DNA from 4 places in the Shewanella halotolerans genome. Region 4 is predicted to be linked to each of the others. Evidence: predicted binding sites of a transcription regulator. Region 4 holds the regulator's gene; each other region holds the start of a gene.
The links. The regulator sigma-54, encoded in region 4, starts transcription at its own class of promoters, with help from an activator protein. The targets are predictions, from matches to a motif close to GTTGGCACGNNNNTNGNNT.

Region 1 (3,221 bases), 920 kb from region 4:
GGCGAGTGTGAGTCAGGCCGAGCTGGCGGACTACCTTAGCCTGTCTGAGAAGGTGGTCGCCCAGGATGGCAAGCTTATTCGTTACAGCAGCCAGGGTCAGGGAGATGTCCAGATTAAAGGGGTTAAGCAATGAGATATCTAATTAGTGTGTTGCTGCTCGTCCTGAGTGGATGTGCGTCTCAAGACAGATACATTCAATGGGAAACCCAGGCGCCGGAAAGTTTTCCTAAGTTAACCGCAATCGGCTATGCGCCGCTGGCGACTCAACCTGCGAAAGAGGCATCTCAGCGTGTGTTGATGGCGATGCAGGCATCGAAGATCGCCGCCTACCGTGAGCTAGCCGAGCAGGTTTACGGCCAGCAGTTATCGGCGTCGAGCAGCGTGAAGGATTGGATGCTTTCCGATGATAATATTCAGGCCTCGGTGAGCGGGGTGATCCGCGGCGCGAAAGTGGTGAAGAGCTACCCGGTCGGGGATCATTATGTGACTGAACTGGAGCTCGACTTCCAGCAGGTGTGGGCCTTATACCTGCAGCAGAATCGGCCGCAGACTGTGAAGGAAGTGACCTATTTCTAGGTGCCCGCAAATAAAAAAGCCTCTATTAAGAGGCTTTTTTAATGTCTTCAGCTTGAGCCTGTAACTCTATATTAGTCGTTAGACTTTCAGATTATTGCCGAGCGTGGAGATAGTCGAGGTCTTGCCCTTGCCGTCATAGGTCAGGCTACTGGCATTACGACTGGCCAGCAGTGCCTGGGAGAAACGATTGACGCTGGCCATGCTGTGTTCGATAAGCGCGGCGTTTTGCTCGTTAAGCTGTTTACACTCGGCCAATGCCTGCTTGGCATCGTCGACCAGGGCCATAAGCTGAGGCTCCTGAGTGAGTCTGCCCAGGTCAGGATGCGCAGCTAATTCGGTATCACCTAGTTTGATCTCATTTAACAACTGGGCCTTTTCATTGGCCAGACGCAATAGTTGATCTGCGTCTTGCGCGATCAGGGCATCCTTCTCTGCCGTGATGGTCTGCTTCAAGCTGTCCAGTAATTTGTGTTGATTGGCGATGATATCGGTTATCTGCGTCATAACGTATTAGTTAAAGATCCTGAAGTTCCTTTTCAAACTGCGCTATGTTGCTGGCGAGTTTGTCGGCATCTATCTTATAGCGTCCCTCGGCGATGGCCGCCTTAATCTGTTCGACCTTCTTGATATCGATTTCAGGAATGTCGTTTAGTTTGGCCTGGGCACTTTGCAGCTGCTGCGCCTGAGAGGTGATAGAGACAGAATCGCTTTTCACCGTCTGCGCTGGTGCGCTGGTGGCCGCAGTGCTACCTTTGTGCTGCGAGGCTTTCGAGCTGGCGCTGCCAACCCGGCTGTTAGTGTTTGTATTTACGTGCTTAATATCTATAGGCATTGTGGGGTCCAACTTACATAAATGAGATCAACATACTTGTCTATCGGCACTCATGGTCAAAGCTTTAGAATAAAGTTTCAAAAAACAGTATAAATTTTTGCGCGTCAAAGGTCATCAGGATCACATCCTGACTTCCACCTCGCCAATGCCCGTTACATGTGCATCAACTGTCTTGTTGGAGCGACTATTGCGCACCTGTATCTTATCGCCAAGGTTACCATCTTTTAACGCTTCACCGTTGGTTTTTATCACGAAATTATCGGCCCGTGCATAGATGGCCACTATATCGCCCTTGCAGACGAAGCAGAGGTTGCTGGCAAACAGTGGCTGATTGGCGGGAATTCTGCGCTTTACCCGGGTGCCGGTCACTGCTACCGGGTCATCAAATTGCTGACCTCTGAGCTGGCTCTGCTCCACATAGTCGAGGCGTATCTGATCCGATTCGATGAGATCGCCGGGCCCCAAGGTTTGGTTCGCCACCACCACAGGAAAGAGCACCTCGACGCGAACCGAAATGTAGATCTGCCAGGGGTAGTCGAGATCTGGACTGGCACAGCTGATCTTGACCGTGTTGTTTTTACTGATGGCGCGATCGCTGGCGATTTCCGCCTTGGGCTCGCCTAAACAGGCTGGAGGATTTAGCCGGGTGTCCAGACTTTGGGGGGTAATAATGACCTTGGCATCTTGGGGGAATACCATTTTTTCCTGCACTGCCTCTGTAGCTAATCGCGCTATGGTCGATACAGAGGGAACGCTAGCGGTCTCTGCCGCCGTTAAGGGCAGAGAGATGAGTAGCAAAAACAGAAAATATGCAAAATTTACTTTCATAATGAATTGACTAGCTTGATTAGCCAGATTACACCTATACTTCGTTTTAAGAGCCAAGGCTTTGCCATTTTTTGTGAGAAATGAGTGTCATAAATTTGACAAAGTAAAGGTCTGGTTGTCATATAACTAGATAAAGCAATTAGTATGCCTATACTCATAATTACCATGGGAACGGCTTCGCATTCACCCGACAACAGGGCAAAGGCATTATGTCGAGTATTCTTGAATCAGTTAACAAACGCACCCAACTTGTAGGACAAAACCGTTTAGAGCTATTGCTGTTTAAGTTAAACGGGCGGCAAAGGTTTGGCATTAACGTATTTAAGGTGAAAGAGGTGCTGCAGTGCCCGCCACTGACTGGCCTGCCTAAGCTCAATCCCTATGTGAGGGGCGTGGCCCATATTCGCGGCCAGACCATTTCGGTGATCGATCTCAGTGCGGCCACTGGCGGCAGACCGATAGAAGATGCCGAAGGCTGCTTCATCATCATCTCCGAGTACAACCGCAGTGTGCAGGGCTTCCTGGTTAAGTCGGTCGAGCGTATTATCAACATGAACTGGGAGGCGATCATGCCGCCGCCGCAAGGCGCGGGGCGCTACTCCTACTTGACCGCCGTGACCGAGATTGAGGGGGAGCTGGTGGAGATCCTCGATGTTGAGAAGATCCTCGATGAGATCTCGCCGGTGAAGACTCAGATCAGCCAAGAAGTCGACGAGCAGCTAACCATAGACAGAGATCGTCACTATCACATCATGGTGATCGACGATTCGGCCGTGGCGCGTAAGCAGATCATCCGTGCCCTGGAATCTTTGAGCCTGCAGATAGATACCGCCAAAGATGGCCGTGAGGCCTTAGATAAGCTGGTAAGCGTCGCCGCCGAGATGGATAACGTGGCCCATGAGATCCCGCTGATCATTTCCGATATCGAGATGCCGGAGATGGATGGTTATACCCTGACGGCAGAGATCCGCGACAACCCTAAATT
Region 2 (3,221 bases), 920 kb from region 4:
TAGGAGAGATCCTGCGAGCCCACTTCTGATGAGGTCACGAAGAAACCACCGCCATTGATCGCCATATCCAGCGCGTTGCTGGTAAATTGCAGGCTGCCCTGCTGGAACTGCTGCGCAACCTGAGCCGTGGTGACACCGCCACCGACAGTGGTCTTGCTGTTGGCGAAGATAGAGCTGGCATACACGTCAGCGAACTCGGCGCGCGACTCCTTAAAACCTGTGGTATTGACGTTGGCGATGTTATTCGCCGTGGTATTGAGATCTTTTTGCGCCGCTGCGATACCACTCAATGCAATGTTAAATGACATAAATCACCTCACTAAAAATTTGTTATCTGTTCTGGACCTTACAGCCCTAACGCTCTGCTTTGTCTAAGTTTCAGACACGGCCAGAACATCACCGAGTTTGATACCGCCTATGCCTCTTAGGTTGAGAATTGCGCCGGTACTTGCCGTCCCCAGCGAAACACTCGTCACGTGAGCGTAGGTCGATACGGCTAAATCTTCACTCTTACCATCTACCTTGCCCGATGCCTTGATTGAATAGTTACCACTGGCAACGGGTTCCCCATCCTTATCCAGTCCATCCCAGGAGACATCTATGTTGCCGCCATCGCTACCATCGACGGTGAAGGTCTTCACCAGCTGGCCCTTCTCATCTTCGATACGCACGGTTATCGACTCGATAGGCTCAGGGGTACTGATCACCCCTTTGAGCACGGGATCTTCCGCCGAGATATGCCCGGTATCCGATGGGATCAACACCTTCTGCCCCACCAGACCAGATGCCTGCAGCGCCTGGCTCGAGGTCATTACGGTGTTGAGGTTGACTATCTCCTCGTTAAGCTTAGTGATGCCATCCACGGTGGAGAAAGACGCCATCTGGGCGATCATCTGATCGTTGTCCACCGGCTTAAAAGGATCCTGCATCGACAGCTGCTGACTGAGCAGGGAGAAGAAATCCTCCTGAGTCAGCTCCTGGCTCTTGGCCTCAGGGATCGAGGACTCCTCTTGCAGACGCATGCTGTCGAGAAACGGATTTCCCGTAGTCTGGGTGGTTTCCTGACTGCTCGATGCCTGAGGCGTCACTGTCTTGGCGCTCTGGGTCGAACTGGTTTGCGCAACCTGAGTATTTAACGGATTAACTAGGCTCACGACTTACCCCCTAGGAATTGCCAATGCGTAAGGTTTGCTGAAGCATAGATTTTGCCGCATCGGCAACCTGTACGTTCATCTGGTAGGAACGAGAAGCCGAGATCATGTTGGCCATCTCCTCCATCACATTGACATTTGGCTTATAAATAAACCCATCGGCATCCGCTAACGGATGATCGGGTGAATACTCTTTCTGTAACGGCTTATCGCTCTCGACGATACCGGCCACCTTTACCGCCTGGCTGGTATTCTGCTGATGACTAGCCTTGGCCAGCTCGGCCTCGAAAACTGGGTGACGGGCGCGATAGGTCTTATCCACACTGCTGGAGACTGAATCGGCATTAGCGATGTTACTGGCAGTGGTATTTAGTCTGACCGACTGGGCCGACATGCCAGAGCCTGCCACATTGAAGATATTAAAAAGGCTCATAATTACGTTCCTTTAAGGGCTTTTTTCAGGCCGGAAAACTTACCGTCAAGAAAACCTAACGACATCTGATACTCGAGCGCATTCTGCATAAACTCTGACTGCTCCTGCTGAATATCCACCGTATTGCCATCACCAGTATCGGGCTGATTTGGCACCCGATAGCTAATGTGCTGCTGGGAAAGCGCCGCTAAATCGAAGTGTTTTTCGTTGCTACGGCTCATCGCCAGCCCGCTTTGGGCCGTGCGCGCCGCCTGCAGCGCCTTATCAAAATCCAGGTCTTTCGCCTTGTAATGGGGCGTATCGGCATTGGCGATATTTGACGAGATCACCTCGGCACGCGCCGAACGTATCCCCAAGGTATACTGATGTATCCCCAATGCCTTATCGAAACTAATCGCCATAAAATTGCCTCCACACACGAATGCCATAAACAAAGCAATACTTGTGCCAATAAAATCCGTTATGGGTAACTTGCTAAGGCAAAGCAGATATAGAAATGGCAGGCATAAAAAATGCCAGCGATTGCTGGCATTTAAAACTTGATTGCGAACTCAGAGGGTTAGCCCCTTCAAGAGCTTAGTCTGTGACCTTAGGTCCGCTTCTGGTAATAGATCCCTGGGTTACACCTCACCATATCAAACTCGTCGGTCAGACCGGCAATCGACTCCGAGGCCCCCAGAAACAGTATCCCCTTGGGATTGAGGGCGGCAGCAAATTGCCGCAATATCTTGGCCTTTGCCTCTGGGGCAAAATAGATCAGCACGTTGCGGCAAAATATGATGTCAAACTTACCCAGCAAGGTGTAACTCTCGAGCAGGTTGTGCGCCCTAAAATTCACCAAACGCTTGACGTTTGCCTTCACCACCATGGAGCCACTCCCCGTGGGTTCAAAAAACTGGCGTTTGCGCTCCTCGGACAGACCTCGCCCCAAGGCGAGGTTGTCATATTCGGCCGCCTTACAGCGCTCTAACATGGAGGGGGAGAGATCAGTAGCCAGAATCGTCGCACTGCCGGGCAAGGCGCCAGGCTTGCGCTGCTGATATTCCAAGATGGTCATGGCTAGCGAATAGGGTTCCTGCCCCGACGAGCAAGCGGCCGACCAGATCTTCAGCGGCCGTCCTAGGCGGGCATATTCGGGTAACAGGTTATTGCCTAACAACTCGAAGGGATAGCGATCGCGAAACCACAAGGTTTCATTGGTGGTCATGGCGTCGATCACCTCGGCACGAAGTTGCCGCTCGGTGGGCTTCATCGAATGTTTAACCACTTCAGATAATGAGGGAAGGTTATATTTCCCCATCAGAGGCGCGAGTCGACTACGAACCAAATATTGCTTATTGTCGCCCAACACAATACCGCTGTGTTGTTCCAGAAATAATTTAAATTGGTTGTACTCGGCTTCGGCAAGTGATTTATTCGGCACCTTGATATCCCAATATCAAAAAAGAAAACAGGCTACAACATACACTATAGCAAGCGTTACAGAGGTCAGCGTTATACATTAGCTAACTCACTGATACAAGCCTAAACTTACCAAATTTAGGCTCAGGCCCAACTTAGTACAAATTACAAACTAAGATGCTTATTCACCGCCGCCGCTAATTCATCAGGATTAAATTTCGCGATAAAGTCATTAG
Region 3 (3,221 bases), 660 kb from region 4:
AAAGTTCTAACATTTAAATAGCCTTAAGGTGTTTGCGACCCTATAAATACCAATTATAAATCATAGAGATACCTCCTAAGTGCGAAGTTATCCCCTTGACTATGCAGATTATTTTAAGAGTAGAGTCAGACTGTTAGCCATTTCGTTATCGAAATTTCGCCAGCATTGTTATTATTTTTTACAAGTATACCAAAGATTTGCTCTTTGATTCTAATACCTATTTTCTAGCCACTATACACCCAGTTAGGAGTAGAGGAAAAGTCATAACAATTGCAGGCCCAGAATAAAAAAAGCCCTGCACCCAAGGTAAGTGCAGGGAAATGTGGATGTTGCTATGCCAGAGGAAATCGTTTGCGGGCTATTCCCGCAGGGTTTGTTGCTTAGCGCTCACCAGTGGATAGTCACGTAGGACCGGGACTTCGCTGCGCATCTGAGACTCTAGAGCCGCCAGCTGCTGGAAGTTGTCACACAGCTTATCGGCGCGCGCCTCGAGATCTGTGGCCTGCTGTTCAATCTGGGCTTCGATATCGTCGCCCACCTTGTCCATCTTGGCCGAGAAGGCGTTCATCTTCTCCTCGAAACTCTCGCCGTCGCCCTTCATCATCTCGCTACCCAGGGTCATCATCATGCTGCCGATAGAGCTCTGCACCAGCTGCTCCATCTCTTGCTCGAACTCTTTGCCAAAGGTGTCTTCGATAGAAGATTCGGTGGCGCCCAGGTAGAACTTATCGCCATTTTGGTAAGCAACCTTGTCGATGCGCTTCGACATGCCGTCCATCATCTCATCTATCTTGGCTCCGGCGGCGTCACCCAGCAGCGGCGTGAGCGCCATGCTCACGGCGGTAGAGGCTATATCGACGGTGTCATGCACCACGTCGATCACCTCGGGAAGCTGCTTAGACACCTCACCGGCATATTGATTAACCAACGCCTGCTGCTTGTCGTTTAGCTCAACCTTGTCACCGTTAACGTAGAGACGGCCAAGCTCGATGCGATACACTTCTTTCTTCGCCTCACTGACCACCAACTTGCTAGGTTCGACGGAAACATCGTAATTGAGGCTCACCTCGCACTGTTTGTCATCCCGTCCAAAGGAGATGTGGTTATCTTTATCTTCACCGGCCCAGGCGGCGCTGGTGGTGGCAAGTACGAAAGCTGTCAGTCCAAGAGATGCGGTCAATTTCTTCATATTCTTATTCCTTAAGTCATCGAAAATCACATGATGAGAAGCTTAAGGTGCACCATGTGTCGTTGATGACTAACAATACAGGTATCGTGCCAATTTTAACTAATTAAATATAATCAATGGATTAGATAGAAGTGACGATGTAGGCCAAGGCTATAAGTCGGCTAGAGGCTAACAAAAGTAAAGCCTTCAACCAGTTTTTAGTAAATTTCACCATCGACGCGAATGCAGCTAAGACATGAAAAGTAGAATGCAGAGAAAGATAAAAACAAAGCAAAGAGTTAAATGAAAGAGCGCCTAATCAGGCGCTCTGTTAGAAGATAGAACGGCCCAAGGCTTGGGAGAGTTTCTCGAGTGCGGCGGTGCCCGCCAGGGAGTTACCGTTCTTATCTAGCTCGGGTGACCAAACACAGATGCTCATATCGCCCGGGATCACGGCGATGATGCCGCCACCCACGCCGCTCTTACCCGGCATGCCGACCCGATAGGCAAACTCCCCCGCACCGTCGTACAGACCAGATGTCGCCAGCAGCGCGTTTAGCTTACGTGTCTGTATGGGCGAGACCACCTGCTCTGCCGAGAGACTCTGGCCTCGGTTGGCCAGATAGAGCATGGCTTTAGATAGATCGGCGCAGCTCATCTTCAGCGCGCAGTAGTGGAAGTAGTTTCTCAGTACCCTATCGACATCGTTATTAAAGTTGCCGAAGGACTTCATCAGGTAAGCGATGGCCGCGTTGCGGGCGCTGTGCTCATATTCAGAGGCCGCGACACGCTTGTCATAAATCACATGGGGATTGGCGCTCAGCTTTCTGACCACCTCGAGCATACGATGCTTAGGCGCGCCGAGGCGACTCTGCAACAGATCGGCGATGATGAGTGCGCCGGCGTTGATGAAGGGATTTCTCGGCACTCCGCGCTCGAGCTCTATCTGCACCAGGGAGTTAAAGGACTGCCCCGAGGGCTCCTTACCGACGCGAGACCAGATCTCAGCCTCCTCGTACAGGGTCAGGGCGACCGTGAGGCTAAAGACCTTAGAGATACTCTGGATCGAAAAGGGCTCGAGATAGTCTCCAGCCCCTATGGTTTGACCATCGATTGTGGTCACGGCGATCCCAAGCTTGGTAGGATCCACCTCGGCCAAGGCGGGAATATAGTCGGCGACCTTGCCCTTTCCCAGCAGAGGACGCACCTGCTCGATAATAGTCTCGAGCAGGTCCTTCTGTGGCATTAGTTCCACCAGATGTCGTACAGCTCGCTGACCACGACGTCTTTTACCGGCTGACTCTTCCAAAAGTCACTCACGGCTTGTCTGTCTTCTTCGGTGCACTTGCCGATAGTTTGAGTGGCGATGATGCCTTCCCACTCTTTATGGCCGCCACCGTGGAAACCCAGCTTTCTCACCTCGATCACCTGGTCGATAAACTGATCGACGATAGCATCGATCTGCTCTTCGCTTACCGAATCATCGAAGGTCCAATTCACATCGAAGCCGAACTCTTGAAACTCATCAATGCGTAATTTTTTACGTAAACGACGACTACGTGTTGCCATGTGTATTCCCTCTTTTTATAGAAATTAAGCTTACTCGGTACGCTCGTTATAGAAATTAAGCTTACTCGGTACGCTCGAACATCAGATCCCAGACGCCATGCCCTAGACGGTGGCCCCTGGCCTCAAACTTGGTCAGCGGACGATGGTCGGGACGTGGCACGAAGTCGCCATCCTGCGCCTGGTTCTTATAGCCAGGCGCCGCATTCATTACCTCTAACATGTGCTCGCTGTAGTTTTCCCAATCGGTCGCCAGGTGGAACACACCACCTATCTTAAGGCAGCGACGAATAAGCTCGGCAAATTCCGGCTGAACGATGCGGCGCTTGTGATGACGCTTCTTGTGCCAAGGATCTGGGAAGAATAGCTGTACTCTCGCCAGGCTGCCGCTTTGGATGCTGTTTTCCAACACCTCGATGGCGTCATGGTGGAACACCCGCAGGTTAGTGACGCCGGCCTCAGCCGCATCAGCAAGACAGGCACCCAC
Region 4 (3,221 bases):
GATCACCATCATTCAGCCTGAGAACTACCAGGAACAGATCCAGCCAGAGCAGAAGCCCGAGAAGAAACCAGAACAGGAAAAACAATGACAGACCTGATCTTGAAGGCGGAGAACCTCGCCAAGAGCTATAAGAGTCGTGCCGTTGTCCAAGACGTGAGCCTCACGGTAAAGACCGGGCAGATCGTCGGCCTGTTGGGGCCAAACGGCGCCGGCAAGACCACTACCTTTTACATGGTCGTCGGCCTGGTACAGAGCGACAAGGGCCGCATCTTTATCGACGATGACGACCTGACGCTAGACCCCATGCACCTACGCGCCCGCAAAGGCATAGGCTACCTGCCTCAGGAAGCCAGTATCTTCCGTAAGCTCTCGGTGCGGGACAACATCATGGCCGTACTCCAGACCCGCAGCGATCTTAATAACGATGGCCGCGAAGAGGAGCTGGAACACCTGCTGGAAGAGTTCCACATCACCCATATCCGTGACAGCCACGGCATGGCACTCTCGGGCGGTGAACGTCGCCGGGTGGAGATCGCCAGGGCGCTTGCCGCCAACCCTAAGTTTATTCTTCTCGACGAGCCGTTCGCCGGGGTCGATCCCATCTCGGTCATCGACATCAAGAAGATCATCGAGCAGCTCAAGAATCGCGGCCTGGGGGTGTTGATCACCGACCACAACGTGCGCGAAACATTAGACGTCTGTGAGAAAGCCTATATCGTCAGCCATGGTAATCTGATCGCCGAGGGCACACCCGCCGAAATCTTAGACAACCAGCAAGTACGAGCAGTGTACTTAGGTGAACAATTCAAGCTATAGTTAATCTTATAATGGGGCCACAGAGGAAAAACCACGCGTTAATTGTGGCCTTAGGAACTATCCGATATATTTGTCCGGCACATATAGCCAGAGCTTTCTCATTTTATAATTAGAAACAAGGGAATAGCAGTACGATGAAAGCGTCACTTCAGCTCAAAATGGGTCAGCATCTCACCATGACGCCCCAGCTACAGCAGGCCATACGTCTGTTGCAGTTGTCGTCATTAGAGTTGCAGCAGGAGATCCAGCAGGCATTAGAATCCAACCCGTTACTGGAGTTGGATGAAGAGCAGGAGAGCGCCAGCATCGAGCTGCAAGACGATAGCGTCAGCGACAGCTTCGACAACAAGTACGACGACAAGATAGAGCTGGATTCGAGCCAGGATAACTCAGGGGTCGAGACCTCAGATGCCCTGACTCAAGATTCCATGCCAGACGAGTTGCCGGTAGATACCACCTGGGATGAGGTCTACACCGCCTCACCAAACTCAAGCTCGGGCGCCATGCGCGACGACGACATGCCTTTTCAGGGCGAGACCAGCGAAGGTCTGTATGAACACCTGGAATGGCAGAAGAACCTGACCCCTTTTTCCGATAACGACCTGGCCATCGCTACCGCCATCATCGACGCTATCGACGAGCGCGGTTACCTCACCCAGACCTGTGAAGATATTCTCGAGGCCATGGGCGACCCTGAGATCGAACTCGACGAGGTCGAGGCGGTGCTCAAACGGGTACAACACTTCGACCCTATTGGCGTGGCGGCCCGCGACCTCAGCGAATGTCTGACGATCCAGCTGGCCCAATACAGTGACGACACGCCGCACATCGCTAACGCCCGCATGCTGATCAAGGAACACCTGGATCTCATCGCCGGACGCGACTTCCGCCTGCTGATGCGCAAGACCAAGCTCAAGGAAGATGAGCTGAGGGATGCCATCGCCCTGATCCAGACCCTGAATCCCCGTCCAGGGCTCGCCATCACCGCCAGCCGCGACGAGTACGTGATCCCAGATGTGACCGTCACCAAGAAGAAGGGACGCTGGGTAGTCGAGCTTAACCCAGACAGCATGCCCAAGATCAACGTCAACCAGCAGTACGCCGCCATGGCCCGCAGCACTAAGAGTCAGGCGGACGGCCAGTTTATTCGCGGCCACCTGCAGGAAGCCAAATGGTTCCTCAAGAGCCTGGAGAGTCGCAACGAGACCCTGCTCAAGGTGACCAACTGTATCGTCGACTTCCAACAAGGCTTCTTCGAATTTGGCGAAGAGGCGATGAAGCCCATGGTACTGAACGACATCGCCGAGGCGGTGGAGATGCATGAATCCACCATCTCACGTGTGACCACGCAAAAATATATGCATACCCCGAGAGGGATCTTCGAGCTTAAATATTTCTTCTCCAGTCACGTCGGTACCGACGATGGCGGAGAGTGCTCTTCAACAGCAATACGTGCCTTCATCAAGAAGCTGGTTGCTGCGGAAAACCAGAAAAAGCCATTGAGCGACAGCAAGATGGCTCAACTCTTGGCCGAACAGGGTATTAAGGTGGCTAGACGCACCATTGCCAAGTATCGCGAGGCAATGCTTATACCGCCCTCGAATCAGCGCAAGAGCTTATAAAACAAACCTGGAAACTGGAGGACTATCTTTATGCAAATAAACCTGACTGGGCACCATATCGAGATCACCCAATCTCTACGAAGCTACATCGAAGAGAAATTCACAAAGCTTGAACGTCATTTCGATCAGATCAATAATGTGCACGTTGTATTAAATGTCGAAAAGTTGCAACAGAAGGTTGAGGCAAAGTTACATCTCCGTGGCGGAGAAGTGTTCGCAACATCCGAACATGCGGACATGTATGCCGCGATAGACTCCCTGATTGACAAACTCGATCGTCAGGTCATTAAACACAAAGAGAAGCTTACTAAACATTAACGATGGAACTGAGTACCATCCTGCGGCCGGAGTGCACCACCTGCGCCACTCCGGGCAGTAAGAAAAAGGTACTGGAGCTTATCAGCGACTTAGCCGCTGTCCAGTACCCCACCCTCTCCTCTCAAGAAATATTTGAAAGCCTTCTGGCTCGAGAGAAAATGGGCAGCACAGGTATAGGCAATGGTATCGCGATTCCTCACGGGCGGCTGACTAACATAGATCAACCCGTGGCCGTACTGGTGAAATGTGCTGAACCAATCGCATTCGATGCCATTGACAATCAGCCCGTCGATATCCTTTTTGCGTTATTGGTGCCCGCAGATCAATGCGAGCAACATCTTAGCACCCTGGCCGCTATGGCCGAGAAACTCAATGATAAGGCGATCATGAAGCAGCTAAGAAAGACCCAAGACGAATCCGAACTCTATCAGGTGATCACCCAATGAAATTGGTTTTGGTATCCGG

Region 1: flgA (flagellar basal body P-ring formation chaperone FlgA) is a predicted target of sigma-54. The motif match lies at 2,370-2,388, and genes of this name have one in related genera.
Region 2: flgB (flagellar basal body rod protein FlgB) is a predicted target of sigma-54. The motif match lies at 2,018-2,036, and genes of this name have one in related genera.
Region 3: K0H81_RS14460 (YggN family protein) is a predicted target of sigma-54. The motif match lies at 1,265-1,283, and genes of this name have one in related genera.

Annotation. Positions count from the first base shown of each region.
Region 1 is NZ_CP080417.1:3,069,993-3,073,213, reverse strand. It holds gene K0H81_RS13365 (FlgO family outer membrane protein) at 1-133, shown strand, start outside; gene K0H81_RS13360 (LPP20 family lipoprotein) at 130-576, shown strand; gene K0H81_RS13355 (flagella synthesis protein FlgN) at 655-1,080, opposite strand; gene flgM (flagellar biosynthesis anti-sigma factor FlgM) at 1,091-1,408, opposite strand; gene flgA (flagellar basal body P-ring formation chaperone FlgA) at 1,529-2,236, opposite strand; gene K0H81_RS13340 (chemotaxis protein CheV) at 2,446-3,221, shown strand, end outside.
Region 2 is NZ_CP080417.1:3,066,698-3,069,918, forward strand. It holds gene flgE (flagellar hook protein FlgE) at 1-308, opposite strand, end outside; gene flgD (flagellar hook assembly protein FlgD) at 372-1,154, opposite strand; gene flgC (flagellar basal body rod protein FlgC) at 1,165-1,584, opposite strand; gene flgB (flagellar basal body rod protein FlgB) at 1,587-1,985, opposite strand; gene K0H81_RS13335 (CheR family methyltransferase) at 2,174-3,013, opposite strand; gene K0H81_RS13340 (chemotaxis protein CheV) at 3,151-3,221, opposite strand, start outside.
Region 3 is NZ_CP080417.1:3,328,465-3,331,685, forward strand. It holds gene K0H81_RS14455 (LysR family transcriptional regulator) at 1-13, opposite strand, end outside; gene K0H81_RS14460 (YggN family protein) at 359-1,189, opposite strand; gene glsB (glutaminase B) at 1,500-2,414, opposite strand; gene K0H81_RS14470 (YggL family protein) at 2,414-2,737, opposite strand; gene trmB (tRNA (guanosine(46)-N7)-methyltransferase TrmB) at 2,799-3,221, opposite strand, start outside.
Region 4 is NZ_CP080417.1:3,985,765-3,988,985, forward strand. It holds gene lptA (lipopolysaccharide transport periplasmic protein LptA) at 1-88, shown strand, start outside; gene lptB (LPS export ABC transporter ATP-binding protein) at 85-816, shown strand; gene K0H81_RS17235 (RNA polymerase factor sigma-54) at 951-2,438, shown strand; gene hpf (ribosome hibernation promoting factor) at 2,469-2,756, shown strand; gene ptsN (PTS IIA-like nitrogen regulatory protein PtsN) at 2,759-3,202, shown strand; gene rapZ (RNase adapter RapZ) at 3,199-3,221, shown strand, end outside.